Regions from separate parts of the Arthrobacter stackebrandtii genome, predicted to be linked through region 1. Evidence: predicted binding sites of a transcription regulator. Region 1 holds the regulator's gene; the other holds the start of a gene.
The links. Region 1 encodes HrcA, which represses chaperone genes, less so after heat shock. Its sites were predicted from a motif close to TTNGCACTCGNNNNNNNCGAGTGCNAA; they were not measured.
Positions count from the first base shown of each region.

Region 2: the regulator HrcA is predicted to act here: its motif matches at 1,829-1,855, upstream of JOF48_RS11130 (FmdB family zinc ribbon protein).

Region 1 covers NZ_JAGIOI010000001.1:3,715,062-3,718,333, reverse strand. Annotated here, with positions in the region: gene JOF48_RS16245 (16S rRNA (uracil(1498)-N(3))-methyltransferase) at 1-388, opposite strand, end outside; gene dnaJ (molecular chaperone DnaJ) at 394-1,527, opposite strand; gene hrcA (heat-inducible transcriptional repressor HrcA) at 1,564-2,577, opposite strand; gene JOF48_RS16230 (DUF3097 domain-containing protein) at 2,813-3,272, shown strand, end outside.
Region 2 covers NZ_JAGIOI010000001.1:2,593,574-2,596,845, forward strand. Annotated here, with positions in the region: gene JOF48_RS11115 (DUF4011 domain-containing protein) at 1-87, shown strand, start outside; gene JOF48_RS11120 (hypothetical protein) at 107-616, shown strand; gene JOF48_RS11125 (RcpC/CpaB family pilus assembly protein) at 668-1,393, opposite strand; gene JOF48_RS11130 (FmdB family zinc ribbon protein) at 1,509-1,778, opposite strand; gene JOF48_RS11135 (5-formyltetrahydrofolate cyclo-ligase) at 1,911-2,615, opposite strand; gene galU (UTP--glucose-1-phosphate uridylyltransferase GalU) at 2,696-3,272, shown strand, end outside.

The DNA.
Region 1 (3,272 bases):
CCTTGACGGCCTTGTCCATCTTCCAGCGCACGATGGAGCGCTCCGCCTGCCACGGGAACACCGCGTCGATGCCCAGCTCGGTGGCGGTCTCAACCGCCAGCTCGTCGCGGTCGCCCTTGGCCAGGGCCTGGACCAGCGTGAACGCCGGCACTGCGGCCGGCTCGTGCAGGACCTCCCGGACCTCGACCGTCAGGGAGGACTTGTCCGCCCCGGTGACGGTGCAGACCAAACGCAGCCCTGCGCCGTCGCACATGTCAACAGGCTCACCGGCGGCCAGCCGCTTGACGGTGGCCGCATGGCGGCCCTCCGCCCCGCCCAGGGTGAAGGAGTCGCCCGGCGTGAGCGGTGCCAGGTCCCCGGGGGCGGCGTAGAAGACGGGGTTGCTCATGGCGGCTAGAGGTTGCCGAGCTTGTCGCGCAGCTTGGCGAACATGCCGCCGCTGCTGACGAGCCGGCCCTCGGTGAACGTCTCGCCGCGGAGGGCGGCCAGCTGCTTCAGAAGCTCTTCCTGCGCGGCGTCGGGCTTGGTGGGGGTTTCCACGTGGATGTGGATCTTCAAATCCCCGCGGCCGAATCCGCGCAGGTGCGTCACGCCGAGGTTGCGCAGGTTGATAACCTCACCGGCCTGGGTGCCGGGCTTGATGCTGATGGGCTGTTCGCCGTCGAAGGTCTCAAACGTCAGCTCGGTGCCGAGGGCCGCGGCCGTCATGGGCACGCTGAGCGTGGCGTGCAGGTCGTCGCCCTCGCGGACGAATTCGGCGTCGTTGTTGACCTTCATCTCCACATAGAGGTCGCCGGAGGGGCCGCCTGCAGGGCCTGCCTCGCCCTGGCCGGAGAGCTGGATGCGCGTGCCGGTGCTGACGCCGGCGGGGACCTTGATGGTCAGGGTGCGGCGGTGGCGCACGCGGCCCTCGCCCATGCATTCGTTGCAGGGGTCCAGGATCTGGGTGCCGAAGCCCTGGCAGGAGTTGCAGGTGGCCAGGGTCATGACATTGCCCAGGATGGAGCGCATGGGGCGCTCAATCTGGCCGCTGCCGTGGCAGATGTCGCAGGTGGTGGGCGAGGTGCCGGGGCGGCAGCAGCTGCCGTCGCACGTGGGGCAGGTGATGGCGGTGTCAATTTCAAGCTTCTTGTTGACGCCGAACACGGCCTCGCGCAGCTCCACCCGGACCGTGATCAGGGCATCCTGGCCCCGGCGGGTGCGCGAGGCGGGGCCGCGGCCGCCGCCGCCACCGCCGCCAAAGAATGTCTCGAAAATGTCCTGGAAGGCGAAGCCGTCGCCGCCGTAGCCGCCACCGCCGCCGCCGTTGTCATTGCCATTTTCGTTGCCGGTGGTGTCGTAGATGCGGCGCTTCTGCGGGTCCGAGAGCACCTCGTAGGCGTGCGTGACCGCCTTGAAGCGGTCCTGCGCGTCCGGTGCGTCATTGACGTCGGGGTGCAGCTTCCGGGCAAGCTTGCGGTAGGCCTTCTTGATTTCCTCGGCCGTTGCATCGCGTGAGACGCCCAGGGCGTCGTAATGGTTGCTCAAAATGTGCTCTCTTGTAATGGGTGGAACGGTGGCCTGTTAGCCGGCCAAAATTCTGGAAAGATACTGTGCCACAGCGCGCACGCTGGACATGGTGTTGGGGTAGTCCATGCGGGTGGGGCCGACAATGCCCAGTTTGGCGCCCTCGCCGGGACCGTATCTGCTGGCCACCACGGATGCCTCGGCAAGCGAGTCGTGGGGATTTTCCCGCCCGATCACCACCGCCATGCCCAGGGAGTCCTGCGCCATCGCCTCCAACAGGCGCAGCAGCACCACCTGCTCCTCAAGCGCGTCGAGGACGGGGCCGATGCTCAGCGGGAAGTCGTTGTTGGAGCGGGCCAGGTTGGCGGTGCCGGCCATGACAATCCTGTCTTCGCGGGCATTGCGGGCCAGCAGCGCCAGCCCCTGGGCCAGCCGGGCGGCCGGGCCCTGCTCCGCCGGGGGCAGGGACAGTGGAATGCGGGAAACGGCGTCGGGCAGGGCCGCGACGGCCACGCCGTGCAGGGCGGCGAGGAACACCTGGCGCAGGGCCGCGAGTTCGGCATCCTCCAACACCGCTCCGACGTCGATCACGTTCTGCTCCACCTTGCCGGAGGCCAGGATCAGCACCACCAGGACCTGGCGGGCGGCCAGCGAGACAAACTCAATGTGCCGCACGGCGGCATCGCCGGAGCGCGGGTACTGGACCACCGCCACCTGGTGTGTCAGCTGGGCCAGGGCGCGGACGGTGCGCTCCAGGACGTCGTCGAGGTCGGTGGACCCCTCCAGCAGCACCGAAATGGCGCGGCGCTCAGCGGCGGAAAGGGGCTTGACGGTGGAAAGCTGGTCGACGAAGAGGCGGTAGCCCTTGTCAGTGGGGATGCGGCCGGAGCTGGTGTGCGGGGCCATGATCAGGCCCTCGTCCTCCAGTGCCGCCATGTCATTGCGGATGGTGGCGCTGGAGACGCCCAGGTGGTGCCGCTCGACGAGCGCTTTGGAGCCCACGGGCTCGCGCGTGTGGACATAGTCTTCAACAATGGCGCGAAGGACTTCCAGTTTCCGCGGTTCACTCATGCCGGCACCTCCTCTCCATGACAAACGTGCAGCTGACAAACGTGCAGCGGCCGGGCACTTTTATTAGCACTCTACCCAATCAAGTGCCAATTCTAATACTTTTTGCCCGGCCCTTCCCGGCCGCACCGCACCGCCAAATGCGCGGTCCCGGGCGGGCCCACCGGATAGCATGGGTTTTCAGCCTGCAGCGTTCGCCAAGAGCGTTGCCCGAACCATGCGACAGACAGGTTTCTTAGTGCACTACAACCAGTGGGGGCCCCAGGACCTCAGCGCCCCCGCAGCCAGGGTGCTGCCCAAGCTCGAGGCCCGCGCGGGCCTGGTCGTGGAGGACGTGCAGACCGGGTGGGCCGGCGCCGTCGTGCGGCTGGAAAAATCCGGCGGCATGCACATTGTGGAGCTGGCCGACCGGCGCAACAAGGTCCGCGCCTTCCCGCTCGGCTTCGGATTCCTGCATGAGGGCGAGCCCGTGGAGCTCATTGCACCGGTGCAGGCGCCAACAGTTCAGAAGCTGCGCACCGCGTCCGGCTCGGTGAAGGTGGCCGACACCCGCGCCAAGGTGGCCAAGGCCAGCCGCATCTGGGTGGAGGGCAAGCACGACGCCGAGCTTGTCGAGAAGGTGTGGGGAGACGACCTCCGGGTGGAGGGGATAGTGGTGGAGCCGCTGCGCGGAATCGACGACCTTGCCGCCGCCGTGG
Region 2 (3,272 bases), 1.1 Mb from region 1:
GATGCAGACCACACCTGGGGCGATATGCCCTCGGACCGCGGCCACGATGAGTGGCTGCGCGAGAACAAACCCCCGCACTGGGGCTAAACACTTAAAAGGACGTTTCATGGCCACTCCGCCAAAGATCCCCGGGCTGGGAGCCTTCGTCGACAAGAACGCCGGCACGCCCAGGCCGCCGGCGCCCCGGCCGGTTGCCGCGGCGGCGTGGCTCATGGTGCTTGGTGCCTTCGCCCAGCTGCTGGCATCGGTATTTGCCGTTGTGTATGCGGCCTCGCCCGAGCGCCTGGAGAAGATCCAGGCCAGCCTCGACACCATGACCGGCACGGTGCCCAGCCTCGAAGCCGCTCGAAACACCGGCATCATCACGGTTGTGTTCGCCGGCATCGGAACCATCTGCGCCTACCTGTTGTTTGCTTGGTTCCTCCGCAAGGGCCGGTCCTGGGCGCGGGTTGCCGTCGGTGTCCTGGTGGCGCTGACGTGTGTGCAACTGGTGGGCATCTCCTTCCCCCTTGGCATCACGACGGTTGCGCAACTGGTGTTGGGTGCAGTGGCTTTGGCCTTGTGCTACCTGCCCGTGTCCAGCAGGTACTTTGCCCAGGTCAAGGCCGGGCACTGAGCGCAGCACCGGACCGCCGGAAACCAGGCCGCACGTCCGGTCCGTGCCTGGTCAATTGAGCAGGATCAGGAACACTTTTCCGCGGCTGATGGCACCGGCCAGCTTGACTGCCTGCTCGGCTGTGGCCGCCACCACAAGGATTCCTTCGTTTTCCTGAGCCGGCAGCAGCCCCGTGCTTTGCGCCAGCGCGGGTGTCCACAATACGGGCACGCTTTCGGCGAGGACCTCATTGGTGGTGGGCCCGTCCAGTCCGATGCTGGAACTGAGCACCACTGTGACCAGCTGACCCTGCCGCAGCAGTCCCAGAGTCGAGGGGTCGCTGAGCCGGAGCGGAACGGCCTGGCTCCCTGGCGCGGCACCAATCAGCAACCCGCTCCCCAGCAGCGACGCATCGGTCACCACCTCCCCGCGCCGGAGCGGGCCGGAAACCTGGCGCCCTGCCCACGGAGAATCCGGGCGCAGTGCCCCGTCGGGCACCATGCCGGGGCTGACATGGGAGGCGACCAGGTTGCCGTCGGAAAGTGCATGTCCGGCGGGAAGGTCGCGGGAGGCCACCATGACTGCGGTGGTGGGTGGCTTTGTCGGGGTCAGCTGCTGGACGGCGATCGCGGCGGCCAAACACAGCAGCAGGGCCGCAAGCAGGCGCCGGTGGCGTGCCATCCAGCGAAGCAGCCTGTGCAGGGCCGAGGTGGGCGGCGGTCCGCCAGGCCAGTCATTGGAGCGCCATGCGGGCCCGGTGTAGACGGGCGGACCGGTGGCAGTAGTTTGGGTCTTCATGCGCCCACGGTATGGCTGCGGCGCGCAGGGCAAAAGAGGCACTCGGCGGATTGGGGAGAAAGCCGTCCCCGGCCGTGCCTGTGGAGGAATGAATGCAGGAAAAGCGGCCCTCGGGCTACTTCGCGGCGCCTGCAGGGGCCGGGGCGGGTGCCGGAGTGGAGGGTGCAGCTGCGGCGGGGGCGGAGGCCGCGGGCACGGAGCTGGAGCTTGATCGTGAATCGGTGCGGTAGAAGCCCGAACCCTTGAACACCACGCCAACTGAATTGAACTTCTTGCGCAGCGCGCCGCCGCATTCGGGGCAGACGGTCAGCGAGTTGTCGCTGAACGACTGCTGAATGTCGAAGGCGTGGCCGCAATCCTTGCAGGCGTAAGCGTAAGTGGGCACTGGGTTTCCTCCTGGATACATGCGTGGGGGCCGTGCGACCGCACCAAAACTTGGCAGCCCATGGCCCCGAGTGCCAATTCTAGCACCGGCTTGTAAAACGCCCGCTGGTGCCCGTGCATTCCCGCGGCAGCCTCAGCCGCCCAGCCGGCGCACCCCGGACGGTGACAGTGCCCACGAAACCGGCATGTCGAACGTGTCCCTGGGCAGCATTCCGGCTGACAGAATTTCATTGGAATGCACGACGGCGGCGACCGTCACCCGTGTGCCGGGGGACGCCGTCGACCCGGCCAGGCCGGCCAGAAACCTGTCGTAGTAGCCGCCGCCCTGGCCCATCCTTGTCCCGGATTCGTCCACGGCCAGGGCGGGGACCAGGACGGCCGGAACAGGGCCCAATTCCGGGAAGGGGCGCCGCACGCCCACCGGTTCCATGACGGGGGCCAGTGCACTGCGGACCATGGCAACTCCGGGGAACCAGCGGACCCAGCTGAGGGCAAAGCCGGGCTCGCACACGGGCACATGGACCAGGTGGCCGGCAGCGGCCAGCGCTGAAAGCAGCTCATCCGTGGAGGGCTCGGTGCCCGTGGAAATATAGGCGCACACCTGCAGCCGTGCCGCGGGCGGACCGGTCCCGGGGAATGCCCCGCTGGACAGGCCGCCGAGCGGGGCAGCATCCGCAGGAGGTCCACCGGCCGGGGCTGCAGCGGCCGCCAGCGACTCCACCCAGTCCAGCCCCACCCGGGCCAGTCCCGTGCCCGCGGCCGCCCGGGACGCCGCATCCGCAGCGGCCCGGGCGGCGCGCAGGCGGGCCCGCCATGCAGTTTTCGGGGGTGTGCTCACGGCATCCTTTGGCAGGGAAGTGGTCATTGTTACGACAACATTATCCGTGCTTTGTCCATAGGGTCGGTTACCCTTGGGGCATGACTTCTGCAAAGCATGTACGTAAGGCGGTAATCCCTGCGGCCGGTTTGGGGACCCGTTTCCTGCCCGCCACGAAGGCGATGCCCAAAGAAATGCTGCCCGTCGTTGACAAGCCTGCCATCCAGTATGTGGTGCAGGAAGCCGTCAGCGCCGGACTTACCGACGTTCTGATGATCACGGGCCGCAACAAGCGCGCCCTGGAGGACCACTTTGACCGTGTCCCCGTGACCGAGCAGCTGCTCGAGGCCAAGGGCGACACCGACCGGCTGGCCGCCATCCAGCACGCCACCGACATCGGTGACATCCATTACGTCCGCCAGGGCGACCCCAAGGGCCTGGGCCACGCCGTGCTGCGCGCCAAGACCCACGTGGGGGACGAGCCTTTCGCCGTCCTGCTCGGTGACGACCTGATCGACGAGCGCGATCCGCTGCTGACCACCATGATCGAAGTGCAGGAGCGGACCGGCGGTTCCGTGATTGCCCTGATCGAGGTGCCGCAGGACAAGATTTCAGCCTACGGCTGTGCCGACATGACCGTTATCGAGGGCGAGGACTATGTCCGCGTCAACCACCTGG